DNA from 3 places in the Enterobacter adelaidei genome. Region 3 is predicted to be linked to each of the others. Evidence: predicted binding sites of a transcription regulator. Region 3 holds the regulator's gene; each other region holds the start of a gene.
What was found. The regulator sigma-54, encoded in region 3, starts transcription at its own class of promoters, with help from an activator protein. The targets are predictions, from matches to a motif close to GTTGGCACANNTTTCGCTNT.
Positions count from the first base shown of each region.

Region 1: the regulator sigma-54 is predicted to act here: its motif matches at 2,242-2,261, upstream of hypA (hydrogenase maturation nickel metallochaperone HypA).
Region 2: the regulator sigma-54 is predicted to act here: its motif matches at 4,115-4,134, upstream of AAHF05_RS13455 (branched-chain amino acid ABC transporter substrate-binding protein).

Region 1 covers NZ_CP154353.1:3,650,570-3,661,081, forward strand. Annotated here, with positions in the region: gene hycC (formate hydrogenlyase subunit 3) at 1-938, opposite strand, end outside; gene AAHF05_RS17760 (4Fe-4S dicluster domain-containing protein) at 935-1,543, opposite strand; gene hycA (formate hydrogenlyase regulator HycA) at 1,614-2,078, opposite strand; gene hypA (hydrogenase maturation nickel metallochaperone HypA) at 2,289-2,639, shown strand; gene hypB (hydrogenase nickel incorporation protein HypB) at 2,643-3,506, shown strand; gene AAHF05_RS17780 (HypC/HybG/HupF family hydrogenase formation chaperone) at 3,497-3,769, shown strand; gene hypD (hydrogenase formation protein HypD) at 3,773-4,894, shown strand; gene hypE (hydrogenase expression/formation protein HypE) at 4,891-5,901, shown strand; gene flhA (formate hydrogenlyase transcriptional activator FlhA) at 5,964-8,036, shown strand; gene AAHF05_RS17800 (ABC transporter substrate-binding protein) at 8,192-9,190, shown strand; gene AAHF05_RS17805 (iron ABC transporter permease) at 9,190-10,227, shown strand; gene AAHF05_RS17810 (ABC transporter ATP-binding protein) at 10,227-10,512, shown strand, end outside.
Region 2 covers NZ_CP154353.1:2,758,174-2,768,685, reverse strand. Annotated here, with positions in the region: gene AAHF05_RS13470 (ATP-binding cassette domain-containing protein) at 1-525, opposite strand, end outside; gene livM (high-affinity branched-chain amino acid ABC transporter permease LivM) at 522-1,796, opposite strand; gene AAHF05_RS13460 (branched-chain amino acid ABC transporter permease LivH) at 1,807-2,721, opposite strand; gene AAHF05_RS13455 (branched-chain amino acid ABC transporter substrate-binding protein) at 2,822-3,943, opposite strand; gene AAHF05_RS13450 (YecA family protein) at 4,369-5,037, shown strand; gene tyrP (tyrosine transporter TyrP) at 5,071-6,282, opposite strand; gene ftnA (non-heme ferritin) at 6,530-7,027, opposite strand; gene yecR (YecR family lipoprotein) at 7,230-7,568, opposite strand; gene AAHF05_RS13430 (DUF2766 family protein) at 7,800-8,051, shown strand; gene AAHF05_RS13425 (anaerobic C4-dicarboxylate transporter) at 8,094-9,437, opposite strand; gene AAHF05_RS13420 (non-heme ferritin-like protein) at 9,595-10,098, opposite strand.
Region 3 covers NZ_CP154353.1:4,119,439-4,129,950, reverse strand. Annotated here, with positions in the region: gene arcB (aerobic respiration two-component sensor histidine kinase ArcB) at 1-1,550, shown strand, start outside; gene elbB (isoprenoid biosynthesis glyoxalase ElbB) at 1,783-2,436, shown strand; gene mtgA (monofunctional biosynthetic peptidoglycan transglycosylase) at 2,433-3,158, shown strand; gene npr (PTS phosphocarrier protein NPr) at 3,198-3,470, opposite strand; gene rapZ (RNase adapter RapZ) at 3,467-4,321, opposite strand; gene ptsN (PTS IIA-like nitrogen regulatory protein PtsN) at 4,367-4,858, opposite strand; gene hpf (ribosome hibernation promoting factor) at 4,941-5,228, opposite strand; gene rpoN (RNA polymerase factor sigma-54) at 5,251-6,684, opposite strand; gene lptB (LPS export ABC transporter ATP-binding protein) at 6,732-7,457, opposite strand; gene lptA (lipopolysaccharide ABC transporter substrate-binding protein LptA) at 7,464-8,018, opposite strand; gene lptC (LPS export ABC transporter periplasmic protein LptC) at 7,987-8,562, opposite strand; gene kdsC (3-deoxy-manno-octulosonate-8-phosphatase KdsC) at 8,559-9,125, opposite strand; gene kdsD (arabinose-5-phosphate isomerase KdsD) at 9,140-10,126, opposite strand; gene AAHF05_RS20030 (calcium/sodium antiporter) at 10,140-10,512, opposite strand, start outside.

The DNA of each region.
Region 1 (10,512 bases), 470 kb from region 3:
AGCGCCGGTTGATTGAGCGCTAACCCGGTCACGCCCGCGCCAATACCGAGCAGGATGATGCCGATATTTTCCAGCGTGTGGTACGCCAGAAGACGCTGGATATTATGCTCCATCAGGGCGTACAGACCGCCGACGAACGCGGTGATCATCCCGGCGATCAGCAGCACGACGCCCCACCACAGCGGAGGCTGGCCGCCGGTCAGCGTAATCGCCAAAATGCCGAACAGACCGACCTTCATCACCACCACAGAAAACAGCGCGGCAGCAGGTGCGGAGGCATTCGCATGCGCCTGCGGCACCCAGCCGTGCAGCGGGATGATCCCGGCGAGCAGGCCAAAGCCAATAACGCCCAGCAGCCAGACGTCATTCCCCAGCGGATGACCGTTGAGTGCGGAGAAGTCCAGCGTGCCGAAGCGCTGCCACACCAGCCAGCAGGCCAGCGCCAGCAGCAGCGTCCCGAGACGGCCCAGCGCAAACCACAGTTTGCCGGAGGCGCTGCAGCCCGTCAGGAAGACACCACACAACGCCATGATTTCCGCCATCACCACCAGCGCCCCGAGGTTACTGGCAATAACGGTACAGACCGCCGTTGCCAGCAGCAGGTTAATCAGCAGGCCGTTGGCTTTAATATTCTGATGGCGGTGCCAGTCAATATTGAACAGACTGATAAACAGACCGCACAGGCCAAACGTCACCAGCCAGATGGCATTTAGCGGCGTAATCTCCACGGTGTGGCGAATCAGCGGCATCATGGCCTCTACGGATTGACCACCGAGCAGGACGACACCGCCCGCCGCCAGCGTCATCAGGCTACCGACCGCCCCGCCGATTCCGGCGATCCAGCCGCTCAGGGTTTTATGCAAAGAGAAGATCAGCGCCAGTACTGCGGCGGCGGTAAAGTACGCCACGGCGCTGTTGATCATGGTTATGGCGTTCATTTCACCTCCTCATTAAGCGCCTGCAGAAGCGAAAGATCGCCAAAATCGCTATTGATGGTCAGCTCACGTTTACGCTTGCTGGTGCGGGCGATATCGCGGATGTTAACCAGAATCAGCGCTTTGGTCGGGCAGGTGCGTACGCACGCTGGACCTTGCTCATCAAAGCTGCACAGGTCGCATTTCACCGCGACGGCACGAATGCCGGGGACCCAGTCAAGCAGCGTACTTACCTTCGCGGGGGCCGGGGGCGCAGGAGGGGCTTTCGGCGTGTTGGCATTAGCCGGAATATGCAGCGGGCGGCTGCCGGAAAATTCAATCGCGCCGAACGGGCAGGCAATTCCGCACAGCTTGCAGCTCACGCACAGGCTTTCGTTCAGCTGGACAGCGCCATCAACGCGAGTGATGGCATTCACAGGGCAAACACCCGCGCAAGGGGCATCTTCACAGTGATGACAGAGCTGCGGGGCAGACTCCTTTTCATTACGCATGATGTGCAGACGCGGCATGGACTGCACCCCATGCAGGCGATGCGTTTCCGAACACGCCGCCTCACAGGTTCGACAGCCAATACAGACCGTCGAGTCAGCAATTACAAAACGGTTCACCGGGTTATCCTCTGGTGATAGTCATTTTTGACGAAAAACTGTCTTGTCGACATTTCTCGACACGTAAGAGTCAGGCCACATTCGCTGAGGCATGCCCATCCATCAACTGCGCCAGATTGACCGGGAGATCGTGTTCAACGGCGGCGTATAAACCGTCATAAACTGGCGCGATTTTTTCCAGATAGTGCTCCAGCACCTGCTGGCGATCGCGGTTACTGACGTGACCATCCACCATGCCGTCTACCATCAGCTGTGCCTTCCCAATACACTGTTTTTCACCGTCTTTTGTCTCGAGGTAGTACTCGATGGTGTGGCTGTTGAAGTTATCCGCCAGGGTAACGTTGATGGTGAAATGGCCGAAGAGGACAAAGCGCATATCACCTTGTGCCGCGCAGCTCATTGCGTGGTGAAGACGTGCTTTCGACAGGGTGATGCCCTGAACCAGAGAGTTGCAGTACAGGTGCCACTGGTCCTGTAATTGCTGATGGCGCTGCGCGATGTAATCCGCTTTTTCGCTGATTTCCCAAATAGTCATAAAAGGTATCCGGTTAATGGAGATAGCGGCTGTTAAGCAGATTCCATGCCAGTTTTTATTTTATTGATTTTAAAGAAATTAAAATAATAGACACCTGTCAACTCCGCGGTGTCGACGTGTCATTTCGACAGCGTTGACATCGTCACCCCTTAACAAAAATCAAGCTGGCATTGTTATTGCATTACCGGGGCAATTCATTGAGGAGGCGTCATGCACGAAATCACCCTCTGCCAGCGGGCTCTGGAGCTTATCGAACAGCAGGCAGTGCAAAACCACGCGAAACGCGTCACCGGTGTCTGGCTGAAAGTCGGGGCATTTTCCTGTGTCGAGACCAGCGCCCTGAATTTCTGTTTTGAGCTGGTTTGTCGCGGCACGCTGGCGGAAGGCTGCGAACTCCATATTGAAGAGCAGCAGGCAGAGTGCTGGTGTGAACAATGTCAGCAGTACATCACCCTGCTCTCATCGAAGGTTCAGCGCTGTCCGCAATGCCAGAGTGCCGGGCTGCGCATCGTGGCGGATGACGGCATGCAGATCCAACGACTCGAAATCGAGAAGGAGTAAATTATGTGTAGCACCTGCGGTTGCGGCGAAGGCAACCTGTATATAGAAGGGGATGAACACCGTCCTCACTCCGCGTTTCGCTCCGCGCCCTTTTCACCCGCCCCGCGCCCTGCATCGGCATTAACCGGTATCACTTTCGCTCCTCAACAATCTGACGCGGGTGACCTGCATTACGGTCACGGTGAAGCGGGGACACATGCGCCGGGCATCAGCCAGCGCCAGATGCTGGAAGTCGAAATCAACGTGCTGGACAAAAATAACCAGATCGCCGCCCGCAACCGTGCCCGTTTTGCTACCCGCAAACAGTTGGTGCTGAATCTGGTCTCCAGCCCCGGTTCCGGCAAAACCACGCTGCTGACAGAGACCCTCAAACGCCTGAATGCGCGCGTCTCCTGCGCGGTGATCGAAGGCGATCAGCAGACTGTCAACGACGCCGCCCGTATTCGCAAAACCGGCACGCCTGCCATTCAGGTCAATACAGGCAAAGGCTGCCACCTGGATGCGCAGATGATTGCCGACGCCACCCCACGTCTGCCACTGGCAGATAACGGTATCCTGTTTATTGAAAACGTCGGCAACCTGGTTTGCCCGGCGAGCTTTGACCTCGGTGAACGGCATAAAGTGGCCGTGCTTTCGGTGACCGAAGGCGAAGACAAGCCGCTGAAATACCCGCATATGTTTGCCGCCGCGTCCATCATGCTGCTGAACAAGGTCGACCTGCTGCCATACCTGAATTTTGATGTGGATAAGTGCCTGGCGTATGCCCGTGAAGTCAACCCGGACATTAGTATCCTGCTGGTGTCCGCCACGCGCGGTGACGGTATGGAAAACTGGTTGAACTGGCTGGAGAGCGAACGATGTGCATAGGCGTACCGGGACAAATTCACGCCATTGACGAGAATCAGGCCAGAGTGGATGTGTGTGGATTATTGCGCGATGTAGACCTGACGCTGGTCGGCAGTGTTGATGAAACTGGCGCTTCACGCCTCGGCCAGTGGGTGCTGGTGCACGTGGGCTTTGCCATGAGCGTGATTAACGAAGCGGAAGCGCGCGACACGCTCGATGCGCTGCAAAATATGTTTGATGTGGAGCCTGACGTGGGCGCTCTGCTGTACGGCGAGGAGCGATAGCAGATGCGTTACGTTGATGAATACCGCGCGCCAGAACAGGTGATGCAGCTTATCGAACACCTGAAAATGCGAGCGGCGCTACTGGACTACAGCGCAGCAAAACCACTGCGCATTATGGAAGTGTGCGGTGGTCATACCCATGCCATCTTCAAATTTGGTCTCGACCAGCTTCTGCCAGAGAACATCGAGTTTATTCACGGCCCTGGCTGTCCGGTGTGTGTTCTGCCGATGGGACGTATCGACAGCTGTATCGAAATCGCCAGCCAGCCCGACGTCATTTTTTGCACCTTTGGCGACGCGATGCGTGTGCCAGGGAAAAATGGCTCACTATTGCAGGCTAAAGCGCGTGGAGCGGACATCCGGATCGTCTACTCGCCGATGGATGCCCTGACGCTGGCAGCGGATAACCCCACCCGTAAAATCGTGTTTTTCGGTCTGGGTTTTGAAACCACCATGCCGGCCACGGCAATCACGCTACAGCAGGCCAGAGCCCGCAACATCAAGAACTTTTTCTTTTTCTGCCAGCACATTACGCTCATCCCCACGCTGCGTAGCCTGCTGGAAGAACCGGGTAACGGCATTGACGCTTTCCTGGCACCAGGCCATGTCAGCATGGTCATCGGTACAGACGCCTACAGTTTTATCGCTGAACAGTACAATCGTCCATTAGTGGTGGCTGGTTTCGAACCTCTTGATCTACTGCAAGGCGTGACCATGCTGGTTGAGCAGAAAATAGCAGCCCTGAGTACGGTGGAAAATCAGTACCGCCGCGTCGTGCCTGACGCAGGCAATACACGCGCTCAGCAAGCCATTGCGGAGGTGTTTAGCGTCGAAGGCGACAGTGAATGGCGCGGCCTGGGACTGATTGCCGAATCCGGCGTGCGTCTGACGCCTGCGTATCAATCATTCGATGCTGAAGCGCATTTCCATCCGCAACCACAACAGGTTTGCGACGATCCCCGGTCTCGCTGCGGCGAGGTCCTCACGGGCAAATGCAAACCTCACCAATGCCCGTTATTTGGCAACACCTGTAACCCGCAAACGGCGTTTGGCGCGCTGATGGTCTCCTCAGAAGGAGCCTGTGCCGCGTGGTATCAGTATCGCAATCAGGAGTGTGAAGCATGAGCACGGTGGAAATGGCGCATGGCAGCGGTGGGCAGGCAATGCAGCAGCTGATTAGCCGGCTGTTTATGGAGGCGTTTAATAACCCCTGGCTCGCTGAGCAGGAAGATCAGGCGCGCATTGACCTGGCAACCCTCACCGCGCAAGGCGACAGACTGGCGTTCTCCACCGACAGCTATGTGATTGACCCGTTGTTCTTCCCGGGCGGCGATATCGGTAAGCTCGCCATCTGCGGCACAGCAAACGACGTCGCTGTCAGCGGTGCCGTTCCACGCTACCTCTCCTGCGGATTTATCCTTGAAGAAGGTTTAGCGCTGGAGACGCTTACAACAGTGGTTAACAGTATGGCGAAGACCGCGCGGGAGGCCGGGATTGCCATCGTCACAGGTGATACCAAAGTGGTGCAGCGCGGCGCAGCCGACAAGCTGTTCATCAACACCGCCGGCATGGGGGCTATCCCTGCCGATATTCACTGGGGGGCACAACAGCTTAACGTCGGCGACGTGCTTCTCGTGACAGGAACGCTGGGCTGTCATGGAGCGACTATCCTTAACCTGCGCGAAGGTTTAGGGCTGGATGGCGAACTGTGTAGCGACTGCGCGGTGCTCACCCCGCTTATTCAGACACTGCGTACCATTCCGGGCGTAAAAGCCCTTCGCGACGCCACCCGTGGCGGCGTGAATGCCGTGGTACATGAGTTCGCGGCAAGCTGCGGGTGGGGTATTGAACTTAGCGAGCGTAGTCTGCCCGTTAAGCCTGCCGTTCGCGGCCTGTGTGAATTATTGGGTCTTGATCCTCTCAATTTTGCCAACGAAGGCAAGCTGGTGATCGGCGTTGAACGCCACGTCGCTGACGTGGTACTGGACATGCTACGTGCGCATCCTTTAGGGAAAGAGGCCGCCATTATTGGTGAAGTGGTTGAGCGCAAAGGGGTGCGCCTGACCGGGATTTTCGGCGTGAAACGTACGCTGGATCTACCACACGCTGAACCATTACCCCGTATTTGCTAGGCCGCGCCAAAAGCAGTCAGCGCTGAAATTCTTTTATTTGCCAGTTTCTATTGGAAAGCAATATGCCGTATACACCGATGAGCGATCTTGGACAGCAGGGCCTGTTTGATATCACGCGCACACTTTTACAGCAGCCCGATCTCGGTGCGCTGAGCGATGCCCTGACGCGCATGGTCAGGCAATCTGCACTGGCAGACAGCGCCGCCATTGTGCTCTGGCATAGCGGAACGCATCGCGCGAGCTACTACTCCACGCGTGGTAATGACAAAACGTTTGAATACGAAGATGAAACCTATCTCGCTCATGGCCCGGTGCGCCGTATTCTCTCCCGGCCTGAAATCCTGCACTGTAATTTTGAGGAGTTCCGGCAGGCCTGGCCGAGGCTGGCGGAAAGTTCTCTCTATCACTCTTTCGGTCATTACTGCATGTTGCCGCTGGCCGCAGAAGGCCATATTTTTGGTGGCTGCGAGTTTATCCGCACAACCGACCAGCCCTGGAGCGAGGCGGAATACGAGCGTCTGCACACCTTTACTCAGATTGTGGCCGTCGTCGCGGAGCAGATCCAAAGCCGTGTCACCAATAACGTCGATTACGACCTGCTGAGCCGCGAGCGCGACAACTTCCGCATTCTGGTCGCTATTACCAACGCCGTGCTTTCCCGGCTTGATATGGATGAACTGGTCAGCGAAGTCTCGAAAGAGATCCACCACTATTTCAAAATTGATGCCATCAGCATTGCGCTGCGGGGGCATCGTAAGGGCAAGCTGAATATCTACTCCACACATTACCTCGATGAAGCCAACCCGGCACACGAGCAAAGCGAAGTGGATGAAGCGGGTACGCTGTCTGAACGGGTCTTCAAAAGCAAAGAGATCTTGCTGCTTAACCTTGATGAGCAGGATCCGGTAGCCCCCTATGAGCGGATGCTGTTTAACACCTGGGGCAACAAAATTCAGACCCTGTGCCTGCTGCCGCTGATGTCTGGCAATACCATGCTCGGCGTGCTGAAGCTGGCGCAATGTGAGGAAGGAGTGTTTACCACTGCCAACCTGAAGCTGCTGCGCCAGATCGCCGAGCGAATCTCCATCGCGCTGGATAACGCCCTGGCCTATCAGGAGATCCACCGTCTGAAAGAGCGGCTGGTGGATGAAAACCTGGCCCTGACCGAACAGCTCAACAACGTGGACAGCGAGTTTGGTGAAATCATCGGGCGCAGCGACGCGATGTACAGCGTGCTCAAGCAGGTGGAGATGGTGGCTCAAAGCGACAGTACAGTTCTGATCCTGGGCGAAACGGGCACGGGTAAAGAGTTGATTGCCCGCGCCATCCACAACCTGAGCAACCGCAATGGTCGCCGGATGGTGAAAATGAACTGCGCGGCTATGCCTGCCGGTCTGCTGGAAAGCGATCTGTTCGGCCACGAACGCGGGGCGTTTACCGGTGCCAGTAGCCAGCGCCTGGGTCGTTTTGAGCTGGCGGACAAAAGCTCGCTGTTCCTCGACGAAGTCGGCGATATGCCGCTGGAACTGCAGCCTAAACTACTGCGGGTATTACAGGAGCAAGAGTTTGAGCGTCTTGGCAGCAACAAGCTGATCCAGACCGATGTACGGCTCATTGCCGCCACCAACCGTGACCTGAAAAAAATGGTCGCTGACCGCGAGTTTCGCAGCGATCTCTACTATCGCCTGGATGTCTTCCCGATCTTTCTGCCGCCCCTGCGCGAGCGCCCGGAAGATATCCCTCTGCTGGTCAAAGCCTTTACTGCCAAGATCGCGCGCCGGATGGGGCGAAACATCGACAGTATTCCTGCCGAAACGTTACGCACACTCTCGTCTATGGAGTGGCCCGGCAATGTGCGTGAGCTGGAAAACGTCATTGAACGTGCGGTGTTACTAACGCGAGGTAGCGTGCTGCAACTGTCCCTGCCTGAGGTGACCCTTTCTGACATGACCGTGCCCACCGCCGAGATAGCGAAAGAGGGAGAAGATGAATATCAGCTCATTATGCGCGTACTGAAAGAGACCAACGGCGTGGTAGCCGGGCCAAAAGGGGCGGCACAGCGTTTAGGGTTAAAACGGACCACCCTGTTGTCGCGTATGAAGCGTTTGGGAATTGATAAAGAGAGCCTGGTTTAAGCTGTCATTCGGGCGGTGTTTTTCTGGCACCGCCTTTTGTACCCCCTCGTAATGTCCCTCATTGACACGCAATATTTTCCTCTGTATAAAATTCCGCCTTAATAATGAGTTTCATTTGCATCAAAAAAAATAATGTTAATGATGGGTAGCATTTCATGAAAAAGATCTTCTGCGCGTTAGGCCTGGCGGTTGCGTCGGTCAGTTCTGCTCTGGCAACAACGTATCCTCTGACAATTGAAAACTGTGGCTATAAAGAGACGTTCACCAAAGCACCGGAACGCGTCGTGGCCCTGGGTCAGAACACCGTCGAAATTTTGCTCCTGCTGGGTCTGGAGGATAAGGTGAAGGCCAGCGCCTTCTGGCCGACCAAAGTGCTACCGCAGCTGGCGGAACAGAACGCGAAAATCAAAACCCTGACAGTTGAAATCCCTACCCTTGAATCCGTGCTTGCGCAAAATCCTGACTTTGTCCCCGCCCAGACGCCGCTGCTGCTGGGGCCGGAAAGTAAGGTCGCAAAACGCGAAGACCTGATGACCCTCGGCGTGAACAGCTACGTGTCACCGGGCATGTGCGCGACCAAAAAAGCCACCGGCGATATGTATGGCAGCCGCCAGAAGCTGTGGGATATGACGTATCTCTATCAAGAGATTGAGGATTTCGCCAAAATCTTTAACGTTGAAGATCGCGGCCAGGCGGTGATTGCCGATTTCAAAAAACGCGAGGCCGAGCTGCGTAAGGAATTCGGCAAGAATAAAAAAGACCTTTCGTTTGTCTTCTGGTTCTCCAGCTCATCCCCTTCTGCAGATGCTTACGTCGGTGGTAAAAATAGCCCCTCCGGGTTTATCGCCAGCCTGATGGGTGGTCATAACGCTATTACGTCCGAGACCGAATGGCCAACCGTAGGTTGGGAAAGCATTATTGCCGCAAATCCGGATGTCATCGTGGTGTCCAGCCTGGACCGCAACCGCTGGGCGCTGGATAACGCGGAAGAAAAAATCAAATTCCTGAAGAACGATCCGGCGGTCAGCCAGCTGGATGCGGTGAAAAAAGGTCATATCGTAGTGATGGACGGCCAGGCGATGAACCCGACGATTCGCACGATTTACGGGGCTGAGCAGGTCGGCGAACAGCTCAGAAAGCTGGGGCTGAACTGATGACCGTCGCTGTTCTTCAGGCCCGACAGGGCCTGGTTCTGACAACGTCATGTTTGCTCGCGTTTGTACTGTTATTTCTGGTCATCGCGCTTGGCGTCAGCGTCGGCGAGCTGTCCATCCCACTGCAAAATGTCTTTTATGCTATCAGCAATAAAATGGGGCTTACCCAGGTTCCGCTCAATCGTATCTATGAGAGTGTTATCTGGGACTTTCGCCTGAGCCGCGCGCTGGTGGCAGCCTGCTGTGGCGCGGGGCTGGCCATCTGCGGCGCAGTATTACAGAGCCTGCTGAAGAACGCGCTGGCGGAACCTTACGTGCTGGGCGTATCTGCGGGTGCGTCTACCGGCGCGGTTTCCGTCGTGGTATTGGGTATCGGCACCGGTGCGGTGTCGCTCTCTGCGGGCGCGTTTGCCGGGGCGTTTGCCGCCTTTGCCTTCGTCGCTTTCCTGACGAACGGTGCGCGTGGCGGTAATGAACGGACCATTCTGGCAGGCGTAGCCGCCTCTCAGTTATTCAACGCCATTACCGCCTACACCATCAGCACCTCCGCCAGTGCCCAGCAAGCGCGTGATGTCATGTTCTGGCTGTTGGGCAGCTTCAGCGGCGTTCGCTGGCCTGAATTCCAGCTGGTGCTGGTGGTGGTACTCATTGGGTTAGCCATTTGCCTCTACTATTCCCGGGCGCTGGATGCCTTTACCTTCGGTGATGATGCCGCCGCGTCCCTGGGCATTGCCGTCCCCTGGGTGCGCCTGGCACTCTTTACCACTACCGCGCTGATTACTGCCACAATCGTCAGCATGGCGGGCTCCATCGGCTTTGTAGGGCTGGTGGTACCGCATGTGATGCGTTTCCTGTTTGGGCCGCTGCACCGCACATTGCTGATTGCCAGCGCGCTGGCAGGGGCGATCCTGATGGTGCTGGCAGATATCGCCTCACGCATGCTGATTGCCCCGCAAAGCCTGCCCGTAGGCGTGGTGACCGCGCTGGTGGGTGTACCTTTCTTTGCCGTGATTATCTACCGCTCAAGGAATAAGTGATGAGCATCTGCGCTGAAAATATTACCTGGAAGGTAGGCAAAAAAGTCATCGTTAATGACGTCTCTCTGAAGGTCTCCCGGGGTGAAACCGTCGGGCTGCTAGGACCAAATGGCTGCGGTAAATCCTCGCTTTTGCGTATCCTTGCGGGCCTTCGTCGCCCGGACATCGGCAGCGTAACCCTTGACGGGCAAGATATTTCCCGGATAGCCAAAAAGCAACTCGCCCGCCGGGTCGCCTTCGTTGAGCAACACGGGATGACCGATGCGAATATGCGCGTACGTGACG
Region 2 (10,512 bases), 1.4 Mb from region 3:
CTCCACCAGATCAACCACTTCCAGCCAGTAGAAGGCTCTGTCTAGGGCATCACTCTCCGCCCGGCGGTATGCCGGCGTATTTAAGATCCCGGCAAGAAGATTGCGGTTAACGCGCATATGCTGTGCAACCAGCAGGTTTTCCACGACCGACATTTCGCGAAAAAGCCGGATATTTTGAAACGTGCGCGCCAGTCCGGCGCGGTTGACCAGGTGGGTTCCGCCAAACATTTTGTAGAAAAGACGCTGCCCAAACTGCGCGGGGTTAATCCAGTCACCTGGCTGGAATTTTTGCCCGAGGACCTGAATAACGTTGGTCGTTTTACTGCGGGTGTTAAATAAAATGTTGCCGCCAGAGGCTCTGTAGAAGCCCGTCAGGCAGTTAAACACGGTGGTTTTCCCCGCACCGTTTGGCCCAATCAGGGCGGTAATAGAGCCACGCTGCACGTCCAGGTTGACATCGTTTAGCGCCTTAATCCCACCGAAGTGCATCATCAGATGTTCAACGCGCAATATCATATCGTTCATGGCGCAACGCCCTTACGCACGGCAAACCCGCTGCGGTTTATGCGGATCAAACCGCGTGGACGCCAGATCATCATCACCACCATCAGCATGCCAAACAGCAGGACCCGGTACTCGGCAAAACTGCGCAGCAGCTCGGGCGTGACGGTAAGCACAAAGGCCGCCAGCACGACGCCAAGCGTAGAGCCCATACCGCCCAGCACCACGATGGCGAGGATCAGTGCCGATTCAAAAAACGTAAATGAGGTCGGATTCACGAAGCCCTGATAAGTCGCAAAGAATACCCCGGCAATCCCGGCGGTCGACGCACCGAGCGTAAAGGCCGAAAGCTTGACCAGAACATGGTTCAAGCCCATTGAGCGACAGGCGATTTCGTCTTCGCGCAGTGCTTCCCACGCCCGGCCAATTGGCATCCGCGTCAGGCGGTGCTTGATATAAAGCACCAGCATCACCACCAGAAACAGCACCGTATAGATGAATATAAATTTCATATTTGGGTTGTAGGTCAGGTGGAAAAATTCGTGGAAGGGCACTCCACCTTCTTTAGCCCGACGGCCAAACTCCAGACCGAAAAAGGTAGGAGGAGGGGCTGAAACACCATTGGGCCCTCCGGTGAAGGTCAGCCAGTTGTTCAGGATCAGACGAATGATCTCCCCAAACCCGAGGGTCACAATGGCCAGATAGTCACCGTGCATGCGCAGCACCGGGAAACCGAGCAGGGCACCTGCGGCAGCGGCCATGATTGCCGCCAGCGGTAGCATGCTCCAGAAGCCTAACCCAAGATACTCATAACCCAGCGCCAGGCCATAAGCGCCGATGGCATAGAACGCGACATATCCCAGGTCCAGCAGACCGGCCAGACCCACGACGATGTTAAGTCCCAGACCAAGAAGCACGTAGATCAGCCCGAGAATGGCAACGGTCAGCACATATTTGGTGGCGACAAACGGGAAGCAAATCGCAAGGGTAATCACCAGAGGAATAATCCAGCGCATGCGGCTTTTGTATTCCGGGGGGCGGACATACACGCCCGCGCTATCGGCCTCAAAGCGTGACTGGAAACGGGCTCCGGTAGCAGTACCCAAGAAAGCGCTCAGCAGAAAGCGCCCCAGCATCACTATGCCAACCATCCAGGCCAGCCTTTGTCCGGCAAAGTTGAAGCTGTACCCGTCCAGCACCACGCCCGCAATTGGACCGAAGATAATCAGCGCAATCAGCCCGGAAAAAATGGCGTCCAGAGTGCAGCGTTTGAGAGAAAAACCGTGGCTTGTCATCGTTGCTCCCTCACACTTTGGCCACAATCGGGCGACCAAGCAGTCCCTGGGGACGGAAAATAAGGATCATCACCAGAAGCCCAAACGAGAACACATCTTTATAGTCCGAGTTCACCATGCCCGAGAACTGGGCTTCCGCCACGCCGAGAATAAGTCCGCCGAGCATTGCCCCGGGCAGGGAACCGATGCCGCCGAGTACCGCCGCGGTAAAGGCTTTGATGCCAATGACAAATCCGACGTAGAAATCAAAGGTGCCGTAATTCATGGTGATGAGCACACCCGCCAGACCCGCCATTGCCGCGCCGATGACAAAGACCAGCGAAATAATCCGGTCGGTGTTTATCCCCAGAATGGAGGCCATTTTGCGGTCCTGTTGCACCGCGCGGCACATCCGTCCCAGGCGGGTATGGTTGATTATCCAGGTGAGGACCAGCATGCCGGCAAATGAAGCGACCAGAATAAACACTTTAGTATAGGTTATCTGAACGAACCCTTCCCCCAGATGCAGGCGAATAACGCCATCCAGCATGGTCGGAACCCCTTGCTGGCGCGGTCCCTGGTTCAACTGCGCGTAGTTTTGCAGAATAAGCGACATCCCGATGGCGGAGATCAGTGGCGCCAGGCGTGTGGAGTTTCGCAGCGGCTTATAGGCAATTCGCTCGATGGTCCAGCCGTAAACCCCGGTCACCACAATAGTGAAAACCAGCGTCCCGAGGATCAACAGAGGGAACGACTGCAGGCCGAAGAATGACAGCAGCGCCAGGCCAATGGCGCAGAGATAGGCGGAAATCATATACACTTCGCCGTGGGCGAAATTAATCATGCCGATAATGCCGTACACCATGGTGTAGCCGATGGCGATCAGGCCGTAGACGGAGCCCAGCGTTAAGCCATTAATTAACTGTTGCAGGAAGAATGTACTCATCTTAGCGCGCTCGTTTTTATAGGCTGCGCGACTTACGCAGCCTGATGTTTATTACGCGCCGACAGGCTGGCCTGCCGGCGTTGAGCGTGATTCCGTCCCGTTACTGCACTTCCTTATATTTTCCTTTGTCGTCCCACTGGTAAACCACGTAGTCAGACACTTTCAGATCGCCTTTGCTGTCCCAGGCTTTTTTGCCCATCACCGTGTCGACGGCATTGGCTTTCAGCCACTCGCTGGCTTTGGCTGAGTCCTTGCCACCGGTGGCTTTGAAGGCAGCAGCAATGGCCTGTACAGAGGCATAGGAATAGAGGGTGTAACCTTCGGGTTCGAATTTACCGGCACGGAATTTCTCGATAACCGCTTTACCGTCCGGGATCAGGCGCGGATCTTTACCGAAGGTCATGTAAATGCCGTTGGTGTATTGCGGGCCGCCCGCGGCGGTTACCATCTCTTCGTTGACAATACAGTCGCCGGAGAAGAATTTCGCCTGCACGCCCTGTTCACGCATCTGGCGAACCAGCGGACCGGCTTCCGGGTGACAGCCACCGAAGAACACCACGTCCGGTTTTTGTGCACCGATCTTCGTCACCAGCGCGTTAAAGTCTTTTTCACCGCGCGAAAGTCCCTCATACATCACATCCTGAACCCCGCGTTTCGCCAGCGCCGCTTTGGTGGCGTCAGCCAGACCCTGACCATAAGTATCTTTATCGTGAATGATCACCACACGTTTGGCTTTCAGCTTGTCGATGATGAAGTCGCTGGCGACCTGGCCCTGCTGGTCATCGCGTCCGCACATGCGGAACATGTCGCTCATACCGCGTTCAGTAATCAGCGGGTTGGTCGAGCCGGGAGTGATGGCAATAATCCCCGCATCGCTGTAAACCTCGGAGGCGGGCATGGTGGAAGAGGAGCAGAAGTGGCCGACCACGGCGTTGACTTTATCCTGGTCCACCAGACGGTTAGCAACAGCCACAGCCTGTTTCGGCTCGCAGGCGTCATCCCCCTGAACCAGTTTGATCTTCTCCCCGTTAATGCCGCCAGCAGCATTAATGTCTTCAGCGGCTTGCGTTGCGCCGTGCCAGTACTGATCGCCATAGGTGGCATTGGGGCCTGTGAACGGTCCGGCGACACCAATCACAATATCTGCCTGGGCGGAAAATGCGGTCACCAGGCAACCGGCCAACACAAGAGAAAGAGGCGTTCTGATAAATTTCAGCGACATTATTATGTTCCTTAGCAAAGAGGTTTTTGCACCACGGCGTATACCCAAACGCCCGACGGCGCAGCCAGTCCAAAACACGAGCAAGAACAAAATGCACTAAACGAACAAGATCCAGACTGCATCCTGCGTGATACGGCGAGGTTTCCATGCGCAACTTCGCGCGAAGAACATTAAGCAAAAACGTTGCCAGAATGGTTAACCCATTGATGGGTTTGCGACATGTTTGAGTATAGAGCCCCGTGTTATGTCGCCTTGCGGGAGGAGAAGAAATTACAGCGGAGATCACATATCGTTAACAATAAAGCCCATAAGTTGTGCAGGAGTCACGATTTGCACGTTTTTGCAGCAATAAAGACCTAAACTTCAACCCGGAAAGGTGTGCGATATGTGGTAGGATCCTTTCCTTTTTATCAGGAGTGTCAGCGATGACTGAAGGCCCATTGAATGAAAGCGAAATGGAGTGGCTTGAAGAGACATTAATGTCTTACGGTCACGACGATGCGTCCGTGATTGACGTCTCCGAACTGGACGGCATGCTTACCGCAGTGCTTTCTGGCCCCGTTGTCGTCGAGCCCGATACCTGGCTGGTGGCGGTGTGGGGTGGCGAGAAATACATTCCACGCTGGAAAAACGATCGTGAGATGAACCGTTTTATCGATCTCTGCTTTAAGCATATGAACGATATCGCCGAGCGCCTGAGCGAATACCCGGATCAGTTTGAACCGATGTTTGGTTACAACGACGTGGACGGTGAAAGCTATACCGTTGTGGAAGAGTGGTGCTACGGCTACATGCGCGGCGTGGCGCTGACGGACTGGTCTGCCTTGCCGGAAGATCTAAAGGCCGATCTGGATGTGATTGCGCTGCACGGTACGGAAGAGAACAGTGAGAAACTGGATGCGCTGACAGAAGAGGAATATAAAGCCAGCATTGAAAGCATCCAGCCTGCGGCACTGCGTTTGTACAATTATTGGGTGAACAACCCGCAGCAACCGGAAGCGAAGAAGCCGATTGTGAATGGGGCGAAGGTCGGGCGTAACGATCCGTGTCCTTGCGGCAGCGGGAAGAAGTTTAAGAGCTGCTGTTTGCACTGATAAAAAAGGGGCTGATGATAGCCCCTTTTTTAGTTACCCCACTTCAGACAGCATTCCCGCTGCAATCAAAACCTGCACCAGAATAATCACCACGCCACAGCCAAACACGATACACAGCAGCGGTTTTCCCCCCGCCACGCGATACCCTTGCTGAGGATGTTGCTGACGGCTCTTCCATGCCAGCAGGGAAGGGAGCAACAGGGCAAGGATCGACAGTGCCACCCCCGCGTAACCCAGCGCCATCACAAACCCGCGCGGGTAAAACAGCGCAAAGGCCAGCGGTGGCAGGAAGGTAATTGCGCCCGTCTGCAACCGGCCAGCCGCGGTATTGCGACGCTGGAACAGGTCAGCCAGGTAATCAAACAGGCCCAGCGCCACGCCCAGGAACGACGTGGCCAGTGCCAGGTCGGCAAACAGGTGTACCGCCAGTTCCACATGTGGAGAGGTCACAACCTCGCGCAGTGCCAGCAGAAAACCATTCAGGCCAGCGTGTTGCGCCATCAGTCCAATAAAGGTCGAAGAGTCAATGCTGCCCAGCGTCACCAGTTGCCAGAAAATATAGGCAATCAGGGGGATCGCGCTGCCGATAACAAAGACACGGCGCAGCTTGCGAATATCGCCGTTCATATAGCTGACAATGCTCGGCACGCTGCCGTGAAAACCAAACGAAGTGAAAATGACCGGGATCGCGGAAAGCGCCAGCCCTTTTTCCAGCGGCAGCGTCAGCAGGTTGACCTTGTGTACATGCGGCGCGAGCAGTACCAGCATCACAATCAGGAACAGAATTTTGGCGCTGAACAGAAAACGGTTAAACAGATCGACCAGCGACGTCCCCACGCAGACCACACCCCCGCCGATGAGTGCAAAGAAAATGGCGCCGGTTGCCGGGGTAATATCGGAGCCGAACCAGTCATTGACGCTGGAGGCGATGAGCTCCCCGGCACCGCTGATATAGGCGGCAGTCAGAGCGTACATCAGGAACATCATGCTAAAGCCGGTTATCCACTGACCGTAGCGTCCCAGATAGCGTGCTGCAAGAGAACCCAGACCGGTGTCGGCTGGCACATGCTGATAAACCTCAAGCAACAACAGTGCGGTGTAGCACATTAACGCCCAGAGCATACCAAGTAGCAGCAAGGTCATCCCAAACCCCACGCCTGCGGCTGCCAGGGGCATTGCCAGCATTCCTGCTCCAATCGTCGTTCCGGCGACGATAAAAATACTTCCCAGGGTTCTGTTTTTCACGCTTTCCTCTACAACGATTCGTAATCGCGACAAAATCTGCGGCGCAGAGTAAGGGAAAAGCGGTAACTCGTCAAATCACCGTTACAAGTAGTGTAATGAAATATTTACGAGATCGAGCGCTCTGCGATCATGCATGGGGCGTCATCCAGACGTAACGTTAATAAGGGGAACAGGAAATACAATGAGGGTTTTGATGCAGGGAATGTAAGTAAAAAACGCGGCGCCGATTTTCGGCACCGCGCTGGAATTAGTTTTGCGTATCGAGGGTAGAAAGTTCTTTATCAATAAAGTAAAGACCTTCGCCAGATTTACCCACCAGAGATAATTTATCCAGGACGGATTTAAACAGCTTCTCTTCTTCGTGCTGTTCAGCAACATACCATTGCAGGAAGTTAAAGGTTGGATAATCCTGGCTGGTCATCGCCGCATGAACCAGTTCGTTAATCTTCTGTGTGATTAATTGTTCGTGCTCGTAGGTTGCGCGGAACAGTTCATCGAGAGAATTATATTCAGCAAAAGGGGATGTCACGGTTTCAATGCGCGGCAGGGCGCCGGTATCTGTCAGATAATCAAACAGACGTTGCATATGGGTCATCTCTTCCTGAGCGTGACGACGCAAAAACGCAGCCGCGCCTTCGAAACTGTGGTAGCTGCACCAGGCGCTCATCTGCTGGTAGAGCAGGGACGAAAAAAGCTCAAGGTTCATTTGTGCATTGAGCTTGTCGATCATTTCAGTTTTCAGCATAGTGGCGCTCCCGGTTATTATTTCTGATTCACAATGAGCGATACTATAATTTGTTATTTAATTATTTGCAAAACGTAAAATTTTTATTTCTTTATTTAAAATACGAATGGGAATAAAACGCATTGACGATTTTTATATTTATTAATGAGAATTATTTTTGTTCGTAATGAAATAAACTGCCAGCAAACACTGGCAGTCCTGATTAATACCACGGATTATTTGACTTAGGGTTAACGGCAAAACCCATACATTTATACTGGATAGTCACGCTCTCGTTCAGACACAGAGAGCCGCTAATCAGCGTGCAGGTTTTGATGGGCTGGCCATAGGCAGAGGCGGTGGCATACCCCATGCTCTGACACGCTTTTGCCGCCGTACCGTTATTCACATACTCATCAGAATACGCATTTTGTAGCGCCGCCTGGCCGTAGTCGAGGCGGACTATGCCGTTGGGCGCGTCGAGACTACTGACCTCAGCCTGGCGGTTAATGCTACACCCCGCGAGCAGCAGGATCGTGCCAGCTACGATGACTCTTTTCATGGTTCGCTCTGAATGGATGGAAATACGTTATCGTACCTGCAGATGTCTGCTGCAATGCCTGGAATAGCCGGACAATCTGCCCTCTCTCTTTGCAACGGGATGGAATTGAATGTAATCCGCATCCGGTACATTTAATATTGGCGGTTTTTTTGTACCTGTACGTGACGAAGGGGAGATAAAAGAGCCTGCGTTTTGCTACTATGGCGGCCTTTAAATAAGGAGAAAGCCCCCATGTCTCAAAACCTGAGTGCCGAGCAGGAACTGGTCTCTGACGTTGTCGCCTGTCAGCTGGTTATCAAACAAATTCTTGATGTCCTGGACGTTATTGCGCCGGTTGAAGTGCGCGAGAAGATGTCAACTCAGCTGAAAAACATTGATTTCGCCAGTCATCCGGCAGCGGCTGATCCGGTTACGCTTCGTGCCATCCAAAAAGCCATTGCGCTGATTGAGCTGCGATTCACGCCGCAGAGTGAGTCTCACTGAAGAGTGGAAATGGGCGACAGTATTTGTCGCCCTTCAATGCCATCAGAAGAACGTCTGGACCAGCAGGTAGCTTGCCGCGCACGCACAACTTACACCAATCAGCCCTGGCAGAATAAAGCTGTGGTTGATGATAAATTTGCCGATGCGGGTCGTGCCTGAACGGTCAAAACCGATACAGGCCAAATCACTTGGATAGGTCGGCAGGACAAAATACCCGTATGACGCCGGGAAAAAGGCGATCAGCATTTTCGGCTCAATACCCAACATCAGGCCCATGGGCGCAACGGCCGTCAGCGCTGCGGCCTGGCTGTTCACCAGCTTCGACACCAGAAACAGTACAATGGCATACGTCCACGGGTGGCTTTTCACAACGCCTTCCAGCGCCAGTTTTAACTCGTCAAGATGCGCCTGGAAAAAGGTATCACTCATCCACGCCACGCCGAACACCGAGAAGATCGCCACCATTCCGGCTTTGAATACCGCACCGTTAGAAATAGCAGAGGCATTGACCTTGCAGGCCATCAGCATTACGGCGCCTGCAATTAACATCATCATCTGAATGACAAGGTTCATCGACAGCGCCGTCATTTTGCCTTTCAGCTCAAAGGCGGGGCGTAATTCCGGGAATGCCCCCAGCAGCACCACTACGGCAATACCGGCAAAGAAAATCCACGTGGACCAGTAGGCTTGTTTTGGAAAACGTTGATTCATTAACGTCTCTGTTCCGCCATAGATAAACTCGCGCTGCTTTGGATCTTTAAGCTTCTCCTGAAAATCCATGTCGTCGGCCAGATCTTTCCCGCGCCGCAAACTCCACAGGGCAGCGATGGCTACACCGAAAAGTGAAGCAGGAACTGACACTGCAAGTATTTCAAGGATGCCCCACGCATGGCCAATTCCATGCTGAGCGCCCAGGATGGACACCAGCGATACAACGGCAACGGAAACCGGTGATGCCGTAATCGCCATCTGCGAGGCAACGGATGCCACCGCCATTGGACGTTCCGGACGGATCCCTTTTTTCAGGGCGATATCTGCAATGATCGGGAACATGGTGTAGACCACATGCCCGGTACCACACAGAAAAGTCAGCATCCAGGTGGTAAAGGGGGCGAGAAGTGTGATGTGCTGTGGGTGTTTACGCAGAAGGCGCTCTGCAAATTGCATCATGACATTGAGACCGCCTGCGGTCTGCAGAGTAGCTGCGCAACCAATCACCGCGAGGATAGTCAACATGACGTCAACCGGGGGCTTGCCAGGTTGCAGCCCAAAAACAAAACACAAAATAAAAAGCCCAATACCGCTTATTAACCCCAGCCCCATACCGCCGAAACGTGTACCTGTCAGCAGGCAGAGGAGAATGACAACAAACTCGATGGTGATCATGATGCTCCCTCGTCAATGATTATGTAATTAAATAAATCATTACATGTTGTGTGGGTAATCATTGGGAGCAAGATCTGATTTGTTAAATTTCAGCAAAAGCAGAAGGTTGGCGGTGAGAAGGGAAACCTGCGCCCGGACGGGCGCGGGTTAAAAGGGATCAGTGATGTTGCACCGTCACAATGTCGAGCAGGTGACGGTCAGTTTGTTCCGGGCATAACCCTGCCTGTCGCGCATTGCGCAGTTCATCCGCCAGTATCTTCAGCAGCATGCCGTCCTGCTGCTGTTCTTTGTCCATGTCGCGTAAGAATTTAAGGGTGGTAGTGTCTTGCTGCGCTTTGGCTTCATCGGCCAGTTTACTCAGAGTGGTGCAACGTTGCTCATACTCTTCAAGCGTTTTCTGGAACAGTTCTTCCAGGGAGGAGTAGTCATCATTAATGGTATCAAGGGCTTTAACAACAGGATTGGCGCCAACGGCCTTCATGAAGTTAAAGACGCGCATCATGTGCGTGACGTTACTTTGCGCCTGAGTACGGAAGAATGTTGCTGAACCCGTAAGACTGTTCTCAGCACACCACGCACTTAAGTGAAGGTGCAGATTGGACGCATAGAACTCAAGGTTCATCTGCGCATTTAGTTTTTGCATCATCGTTGGGGTAGCCATACTCATATCCTTATTGACTGTGGGACGAGATGTCCGCTGCTTAACCTGAGCGTCAGGCATTGACGAAGAACTCGCAGATATACAATTTCCGCAGTATCTAAAATCGACCTAAAATTCACTTCCTGTGTTCGATATAAATAAGCATACCCTTGTCTCCGGGGTAAGAAAACTCCTAAGTACCTTATTTTTACCATACATTACAAAAATTAAAATACTACAAATTTGCAAATGGATTTTCATAAAGTAAATATAGCATAAACCATTGATAATTAATTGTTATTTTAATTTGTCGCATGCTAATGTTCTTCCGTAAATATTAAGTCGGAATAATGCTCTGAGAAAAAATGAAATACGGATTATTCATTGCGAATATATGATACGCGGGAAAAATTGCGCTAAATCAATTTCTGCAGA
Region 3 (10,512 bases):
TTGGTCGCGATATTACCGAGCGTAAGCGCTATCAGGATGCCCTGGAGCGTGCCAGCCGCGATAAGACCACCTTTATCTCCACCATCAGCCACGAACTGCGTACGCCGCTTAATGGCATTGTTGGGTTGAGCCGTATTTTGCTGGACACCGATCTGACCGCGGAACAGGAAAAATACCTCAAAACTATCCATGTCTCGGCGGTCACGCTGGGTAATATCTTCAACGATATTATCGACATGGATAAGATGGAGCGCCGTAAAGTCCAACTGGATAACCAGCCGGTTGATTTCACCAGCTTCATGGCCGATCTGGAAAACTTGTCCGGTCTGCAGGCTCAGCAGAAAGGGCTGAGTTTTGTTATGGAACCCTCACTGCCACTGCCGCATAAAGTGGTCACGGACGGTACGCGCCTGCGCCAGATCCTGTGGAACCTTATCAGTAACGCCGTGAAATTTACCCAGAAGGGGCAAGTTGCGGTGCGCATCCGCTATGACGAAGGTGACATGCTGCACTTTGAGGTGGAAGACTCCGGGATTGGTATTCCACAGGAAGAGCAGGACAAAATTTTCGCGATGTACTACCAGGTGAAAGACAGCAACGGCGGGAAACCCGCCACCGGTACAGGCATTGGCCTGGCGGTATCTAAACGGCTTGCGAAGAGTATGGGCGGGGACATTACGGTAACCAGCCAGGCGGGCAAAGGCTCGACCTTCACGCTGACGGTACATGCGCCAGCGGTGGCTGAAGAGGTTGAGGATACCTTTGAAAACGACGATATGCCGCTGCCCGCGCTGCACGTCCTGTTGGTGGAAGACATCGAGCTGAACGTGATTGTGGCACGCTCGGTGCTGGAAAAACTGGGTAACAGTGTGGACGTGGCAATGACCGGTAAAGCCGCGCTGGAGATGTTTAAACCGGGTGAATATGACCTCGTCTTGCTGGATATTCAACTGCCGGATATGACCGGGCTGGATATCTCACGTGAACTGACGAGCAAGTATGCCGCTGACGATCTGCCGCCGCTGGTCGCGCTGACGGCGAACGTGCTGAAAGACAAAAAAGAGTACCTCGATGCCGGTATGGATGATGTGCTTAGCAAACCGCTGGCGGTGCCTGCCCTGACCGCCATGATCAAGAAGTTCTGGGATACCCGTGATGAAGAGGAGAGCACCATGACGTCTGTTGATAGCGCAAAAGCCCAAACGATACTCGATACCGCGATGCTGGAGCAGTATATCGATCTGGTTGGTCCAAAACTGATTACCGACGGTCTGGCCGTGTTCGAAAAGATGATGCCTGGCTATCTGAGCGTGCTGGAATCAAACCTGACGGCACGAGACCAGAAAGGTATTGTGGAAGAAGGGCATAAAATCAAAGGTGCGGCCGGCTCGGTTGGCCTGCGTCACCTGCAACAGCTGGGACAACAGATTCAGTCGCCTGATTTACCTGCATGGGAAGATAACGTGGGTGATTGGGTCGAAGAGATGAAACAAGAGTGGCAAAACGATGTTGCGGTACTTAAAGCCTGGGTCGACGCCAGAAAAAAATGACCCCGGCTTAACCGGGGTGCGCGAATACTGCGCCAACACCAGGGAAATCTTGGCTGCGCCTGTTTTTTCAAGTTATTTTCGAATGGGCGCCGCCTGAAAAATTTAGGCCGCACGCAGATAAGATAGCAAATCTTAAATGGTTTGTTACATGAATCAGTGAAATGTGTGAAGCATAGCGTTTTAATCAAAATTATTAATGTGCTTCAGCGAGTTGCAAAGAAGGAACCTGATGATGAAAAAGATTGGTGTCGTGCTAAGCGGATGTGGTGTTTACGACGGTTCAGAGATACATGAAGCCGTCATCACATTGTTGGCGCTTTCCCGAAACGGAGCTGATGTTGTCTGCTTCGCGCCGGATAAAAGCCAGACTGATGTAATTAATCATTTGACTGGCGAGCCGATGGCGGAAACTCGTAACGTGTTGATTGAAGCGGCACGCATCGTTCGCGGCGATATTCACCCTCTTAATCAGGCTAATGCTTCAGAGCTTGATGGGTTAATTGTGCCCGGCGGGTTTGGCGCAGCGAAAAACCTGAGCAGCTTTGCTTCCCAGGGGGCAGAGTGCCATGTTGATCCGGATTTAAAAGCGCTGTCACGTGCGATGCACGCTGCGGGTAAACCGCAGGGTTTTATCTGTATTGCCCCGGCGATGCTGCCGAAAATTTTTGATTTCCCACTGCGCCTGACCATTGGGACCGACATCGACACTGCTGAAGTTGTTGAGGATATGGGCGGCGAACATGTGCCGTGTCCTGTCGATGACATCGTGGTGGACGAAGACAATAAAATTATTACCACGCCTGCATACATGCTGGCGCAGAATATTGCTGAAGCAGCCACGGGCATTGAAAAGCTGGTGGACAGAGTGCTGGTGCTTGCTGAATGAGTCGTAAGTTCAGTCCCGATGCAAGGTTAAAGCGTTTCCTGCTGAGAGCTCTGCTCGTACTGGCGGTCTTCTGGGGCGGCGGGATTGCTTTATTCAGCATCGTACCGGTCCCTTTCTCTGCTGTGATGGTTGAGCGCCAGATTGGCGCATGGCTCTCTGGGGATTTCCGCTATGTTGCACATTCCGACTGGGTAAGCATGGACGTGATTTCACCGTTCATGGGGCTGGCAGTCATCGCGGCAGAGGATCAGAAATTCCCGGAGCACTGGGGGTTCGACGTGGCGGCCATTGAGAAGGCGCTTGCTCATAACGAACGCCACGAAAACCGCGTGCGCGGCGCATCAACGTTGTCGCAGCAGACGGCCAAAAATCTTTTTTTATGGGATGGTCGAAGCTGGGTGCGAAAAGGGCTGGAAGCGGGGTTGACCCTGGGGATGGAAACGGTCTGGAGTAAAAGACGCATTCTGACCGTCTATCTCAATATCGCTGAGTTTGGCGACGGCGTATTTGGTGTGGAAGCCGCTGCACAGCGTTATTTCAATAAGCCTGCAAGCCGTCTAAGTATGTCAGAAGCTGCGCTATTGGCCGCTGTTTTACCTAATCCCATCCGTTTTAAAGCCAGTGCCCCATCAGGCTACGTGCGAAGCCGACAGGCGTGGATTATGCGCCAGATGAATCAACTGGGCGGGGAGGGTTTTATGCAGCGTAATAATCTCATGTAGGGCGGGTAAGCACAGCGCCACCCGCCGAAGGGACGAACGTTAGTCTTCGTCAAAACCGGCGTTAAACAGCGCAATCACCGCCGCCAGCGCTTCCTCTTCCTGGGGGCCGGTGGCTTCTACTTCAATCTGGCGTCCTTTGGCTGAGTCCAGCATCAGCAGTGCGATCACGCTGTTCGCTTCCGCTTCTGTGCCTTCATCATTACGCAGCAGAACTTCTGCATCGAACCCCTGCATCAGCTCAAACAGCTTCATCGCCGGGCGTGCGTGCATGCCCAGCTTATTGGTGATCTCAACAGTTTGTTTTACGGTCATGTTTTACGTTTTTCCAGCGTGCGATGACGGGACTGAACGTTCTTTCCGCGTGAACGGAAATAATCGGCCAGCTGTTCGGCGATGTAGACCGAACGATGTTTACCGCCGGTACAGCCAATCGCCACTGTCAGGTAGCTACGATTGTTTGTTTCCAGCATAGGTAACCATAGCTCAAGGTAGCTTCGCGTCTGGTAGATAAAATTGTGAACTTCTGTGTGTCGGTCGAGGAAGGCCGCGACGGGTTTATCCAGACCTGTCATTGGACGCAGTTTCGGATCCCAGTGCGGGTTCGGCAGGAAACGCACGTCGAAAACATAATCCGCATCAATGGGGATACCGTGCTTAAAGCCGAAGGACTCGAACACCATCGTCAGTTCACGCTCGCGCTTGCCCAACAAACGGGTACGCAGCATTTCCGCCAGCTCATGAACGGACATCTCAGAGGTGTCGACGATCAGGTCAGCACGAGAACGAAGCGGCTCCAGCAGATCGCTCTCTTCGTCGATAGCGCTCTCCAGAGAGAGGTTCTTACTGGAAAGCGGATGCAGACGGCGGGTATCGCTGTAGCGGCGGATCAGGGTATTACGATCTGCATCCAGGAACAGCAACTGAGGTGAGAATTCCTCAGGCAGGTTACTCATCGCCTGCTCAAAAATTTCTGGCGATTCAGGCATATTACGAACGTCGATACTGACGGCGGCAGAGGTTTGTCTTTCCGCAAGCGTCCGAGCCAGATCGGGTAACAACACGACCGGCAGGTTATCTACGCAGTAAAAACCCATGTCTTCCAGCGCGCGCAGAGCAACGGATTTCCCCGACCCTGAACGGCCACTGACAATCATCAGTACCATGTTCCGTTTCTCCTCAGGACAACAGATGTGAAAGCCATCTCCTGGTTATGCATCATCCTGATTGCCTTCTGCTTCAGTGATAATTTGATAGAGCTCTTCATCACTTTGGGCTGAGCGCAGTCGACGGCAAATGGTTTTATCAGCCAGGCGTTTTGCGACCAGAGAAAGCGTATGCAGGTGGGTTTTCGTCTGGTCAGCAGGCACCAGCAGCGCGAAGAGGAGATCGACGGGCTGGTTATCAATGGCATCGAAGGCGATAGGGGTTTCCAGTTGCACAAACACACCGACGGCACGCAAGGTGTCTTCTTCCAGTTTGCCATGCGGGATCGCGATGCCATTGCCGATGCCGGTACTGCCCATCTTTTCACGGGTCAGGATAGCTTCGAACACTACCTGCGGCGGCAGGCCCAGCTGTTTTGCGGCCAGTTCACTGATGATCTCCAGCGCACGCTTTTTGCTCTGGCAGTGAACTGCACTGCGGGTACATTCCTGGTTAAGGACATTGCTCAGTTGAAGAGCGGAATCGTTGTTCATCATAATTTCACCTAAGCGCTAACTGTACAAATGGCCCGTTGTGTTTCACAACAGGCCGTCCTGCACCCGTTAACTGCCCGGACAATTAGTGTTGTTTCAGTTTATCTTTATGTTTATTAAGCTGTCGCGCAAGCTTATCAATCAAGCCGTCGATAGCCGCATACATGTCTTGCCCTTCCGCACTGGCATGGAGTTCACCCCCGTTGACGTGCAGGGTTGCATCCGAGATATGAGTCACTTTCTCCACTTTCAACACAATATAGACCTGATTGATCCTTTCGAAATACTGCTCGAGTTTTGCAAACTTCGCGTTCACGAAGTCGCGTAAAGCCTCAGTAATTTCGACGTTTTGTCCAGTGATGTTGAGCTGCATAGTGTCTTCCTTATCGGTTGTGTCAAACCAGCTGTTTACGCTGGTTGGACGGCGGAATGGATAAAGACTCTCGATACTTCGCAACAGTACGACGTGCCACCATAATACCCTGGTCGGACAGCATGGTGGTTAACTTACTGTCACTCAGTGGCTTCGCGGGGTTCTCCGCGGCGATCAACTTCTTCACCAGTGCGCGAATTGCCGTTGACGACGCTTCACCGCCGCCCTCGGTATTCACATGACTGGAGAAGAAATACTTAAGCTCAAAAATACCGCGTGGACTGTGCAGATACTTCTGCGTGGTGACGCGGGAAATGGTTGATTCATGCATCTCGACGGCCTGGGCAATATCTGCCAGTACCATCGGTTTCATATACTCTTCACCCTGCTCAAAGAAAGCCTGCTGCTGTTCGACAATACAGCGGCTGACGCGGAGCAGCGTATCATTTCGGCTCTCCAGACTTTTGATCAACCATCGTGCTTCCTGCAGATTGCTACGAATATATTGGTTGTCAGAGTCGTTTCGTGCGCTGGTGCACATGGAGGCATACTGCTGGTTGATTTGCAGGCGAGGGATGCTGTCAGAGTTCAGTTCAACGACCCAGCGGCCATTGTGTTTTCTGACCAGCACATCCGGGATCACGTACTCGGGTTCGCTGGTCTGGATCGACTGTCCGGGGCGTGGATCGAGCGACTGGATCAGATTCACCGCTTCTTTCAGCACCTCTTCTTTCAGGCGTGTGACGCGCATCAGGGTGCGGAAATCGTGGTTAGCCAACAGATCCAGATGATCGCTAATGATAACGCGCGCCTCATCAATCCATGGCGTCTCTTTGCTGAACTGAGAAAGCTGGATCAGCAGGCAGTCGCGTAGATCTTTTGCCGCCACACCGACCGGATCGAAACGCTGGATACGCTTCAGAACGGCTTCAACTTCCTCAAGCTCTATCTCGTCGTCGCCCATGCTTTCCAGAATATCGTCCAGCGTGACGGTTAAATAGCCCGTGTCGTCAACGGCATCGACAATTGACGTGGCAATCGCGCGGTCGGTATCGGAGAAGGGGGTCAGTTCCACCTGCCACATCAGATAATCCTGTAGCGACTGGGTGGTTTCACCCTGATAGACCGGTAGCTCATCATCCTGGTAGTCTGCACGCGTACCGGAAGGGGTTCCGGCGGTGTAGATTTCATCCCAGCTGGCATCCAGCGGAAGCTCGTCCGGCATCTCTTTTTGTTCGAGTGCATCAGCGGTATCGAGCGCTTCTGTATCCTGCGACTGCTGGGTATCTACCTCGTCATGAAGATCGGTTTGTTCCAGCAGCGGATTGCTGTCCAGCGCCTGCTGGAGCTCCTGCTGGAGTTCTAACGTGGACAGTTGCAACAGGCGAATTGCCTGCTGTAGCTGCGGCGTCATCGCCAGTTGTTGGCTGAGCCTTAATTGCAAACCTTGCTTCATGTTCAGAGCATTTTTCTCCGGTTCGGCGTTACGTTACCTCTACCCTATCAGAGTCTGAAGTCTTCCCCAAGATAGACGCGCTTAACATGATCATCTTCGAGGATCTGCTGCGGCGTACCGTGGGCGATCAGATTGCCCTGGCTCACAATATAGGCGCGTTCACACACGGCCAGCGTTTCACGCACGTTGTGGTCAGTGATCAGTACGCCAAGCCCGCTGTCGCGCAGGTGTTCAATGATACGTTTAATGTCGATAACGGAGATGGGGTCAACGCCCGCAAACGGTTCATCCAGAAGGATAAATTTCGGGTTTGCGGCCAGCGCACGCGCGATTTCAACGCGGCGACGTTCACCCCCGGAGAGCGCCTGACCGAGGCTGTCACGCAGGTGCTCAATGTGGAATTCTTCCATCAGCTCGTTGGCACGATCCTGTCGCTGTTCGCTGGTCAGGTCGTTACGAATTTGTAGAACCGCCATCAGGTTATCGTAAACGCTAAGACGACGGAAAATAGAGGCTTCCTGCGGCAGATAGCCGATTCCGCGACGCGCGCGAGCGTGCAACGGCAGAAGGCTGATGTCTTCATCGTCAATAACAATGTTGCCGGCATCGCGCGGCACAATGCCAACGACCATGTAAAACGTGGTGGTTTTACCCGCACCGTTAGGGCCAAGCAGGCCAACAATTTCGCCGGAGTTGACGGTCAGACTGACATCTTCTACGACACGGCGGCCCTTATAGGCCTTCGCGAGATTTTTTGCAGTTAATGTTGCCATAACGAATTAGTTACTCTTCTTCTGTGCCGGGGCCTGGCCTTTACCTTTGTCCTGCAGCTGCGACGGAACCAGCACGGTGGTTACGCGTTTGCCTTTCTCACTGGAGGCCTGCATTTTTTGCTCTTTCACCAGATAGGTGATCTGGTCGCCGGTAATATTGCTGTCCAGCTGTTCCAGATAGGCATTACCCGTCAGGATGACCAGATCCTTCGCCAGCTCATAGTGCATGTGCGTGGCGTGGCCCTTCACCGGCTTGCCGTTGTCCTGCATCTGGTAGAAGGTTGCCGGGTTGCCGTAGCCATCAATAATCTCTTTGCCCTGCTCACCACCCGGACGGGTAACGACCACTTTGTCGGCGTTGATTTTGATGGTGCCCTGGGTCATGACGACATTACCCGTAAAGGTGACGACGTTACCCTGCATATCAAGAGACTGCGTGTCTGACTCGATATGGATCGGCTGGTCGGTATCGCCCGTTACAGCAAGCGCGGGGAGACTGGTCGCCAGCATCGCACTGGCGATAATTACTTTAAGGCTGAGTTTGTTTGTTTTGAATTTCATAGGAGGTTCTAACCTTTTCAATCAGCTCGGCGTTTTTGCTGCGTAAGTTCCCGCGCATTCTTAAACCGCTGGAATTAAATGTTGTGCCATACAGTGTGACCAGATCCTGCGACGTCACATCCTGGGTCACCAGGTTGATCTGGGCATTATCCGTCGTAATTTTTCGCAGTTGCGAGTCAGGCGTCAGAGCGTTGACTTCAACGTGGCCATATAGATAAAGCATACGGTCATTTGTCAGTTTTGCCCGGTCTGACTTGATTGACCACGTCGGGACTTTGTCCTTATCAAACGTCGTCATGACAGGTTGGGTAAACCACGAAATACCGTCATCTGAAAAATATTCAACATGCTGGGCAATCAGGCGATAGTTCAGTGCCCCTTCCGGGCTGTAGACCACGGTGTCGCTGTGATCGCTTTTATAGGTTGGATCGTTATTGTTGATCACTTCCGTTTGCGTATCGTCGCGATCGGCAATATTCACGCCAATCAATACCAGTGCGACAAGCGAAAGCAGAATGATAACCCAACGTCTGGTTTTACTCATATTGATTGCCCTTTGGCCTCATCAAGCTTGCCTTGCGCCAGCAGAAGCAGATCGCAGACTTCACGTACGGCACCGCGGCCGCCATTGATGTGGGTAACGTAGTCAGCGCGTGGGAGCAACAGCGGATGCGCATCGGCAACAGCGATACTCAGCCCAACTTCAGTCATCACGGGCCAGTCAATCAGGTCATCCCCGACATAAGCTACGTTTTCCGGTGCGATTGCCAGTTTACCCACTAAATCATTGAACGCCGCCATCTTATCGGATTGTCCCTGATACAGATGGGTAATGCCCAGCGTCTCACAGCGATCTTCTACCAGTTTAGCTTTTCGCCCGGTGATGATCGCAACCTCGATACCCGAGGTGAGGGCACAGCGGATACCGTAACCGTCGCGAACGTTAAACGCTTTCAGCTCTTCACCATTATTGCCCATGTAAATCAGGCCATCGGAGAGGACCCCATCCACATCCAGGATGAGCAGGCGAATCTTTTCTGCCTTCGCCATCATATGGGTACTGACCGGACCATAACAGGTTGCAAGGGATGCACCCGCATTACTCATTGTCTTATCCTTCATTACACTACGCCTGCGCGCAGCAGATCATGCATATGTACCACACCCAGCAACTGGTCGCCATCGGCAACCATAACGGAGGTGATATGACGGGACTGCATCAGGTTCAGCACATCCACTGCCAGCGTACCCGGGCGAACGCGGATGCCGCCAGGTGTCATCACATCGGCAATACCAAGTGTGCGGACATCTACACCCATATCAAACACGCGACGCAGGTCCCCATCGGTGAAGATCCCCTGAATTTTCATCAGATCATCGCACACGACCGTCATACCCAGATTCTTGCGGGTGATTTCCAGCAGCGCATCGCGCAGGGAGGCCGCTTTACTGACGTGAGGGATTTCATCCCCGGTGTGCATAATATCGTTGACCCGCAGAAGCAGCTTGCGCCCAAGCGCACCGCCAGGGTGAGACAGGGCGAAATCCTCAGGCGTGAAGCCACGGGCTTCCAGCAGGGCCACGGCAAGCGCATCACCCATGACCAGTGCAGCGGTGGTGCTGGAGGTCGGAGCCAGGCCCAGAGGGCAGGCTTCTTTGGGAACCTTAACGCACAGGTGAATATCGGCCGCCCGCGCCATGCTACTTTCCGGGCGACTGGTCATGCAAATGAGTGGGACCTGCAGTCGCTTCAGTACCGGGATCAGCGCCAGGATCTCATTGGATTCACCGGAGTTTGACAGCGCGATGACGATATCTTGCGGCGTGACCATTCCCAGGTCACCGTGTGCGGCTTCCCCCGGGTGGACAAAGAAAGAAGAGGTTCCGGTGCTGGCAAACGTCGCGGCCATTTTGCGGCCAATATGACCTGACTTGCCCATCCCCATTACCACGACTTTGCCGGCACAGTAGAATATCTTCTCACATGCCCGACTAAAATCCTGATTAATGTACTGATCTAACTGCGCCAGACCTTCACGTTCAATCTCCAGAACGTCTTTGCCTGCTTTCTGAAAGTCAAAACCCGGCTGCAATTCTATTTGCGACATAATGCGTTTCCGTTTACCCAGAGAGAAGAGGCGAGAGCCAGTACAGCATCGCCATCCATACGATAAATCCACCCGTCAGCAGCGCCCCTGCGCCTTTGCCGATCTGGCGTTGCCGCCGCCAGCAGAGCAGGGCAAATATCACGCTGACCAGCAACATCACACCGTAATCGCGTGAGAACGCCAGCGGGTTAAAAGGCCCGGGCGCGATCAGGGCCGGCAGGCCCATCACAATCGCGATATTAAAAATGTTGGAACCGATGATATTGCCAATGGCAATGTCATCTTCACCTTTACGTGCTCCCGCAATGGCCGTGGCCAGCTCCGGCAGACTGGTACCGATGGCAATGACCGTCAGGCCAATGGTCAGTTCACTGATGGCAAAATAG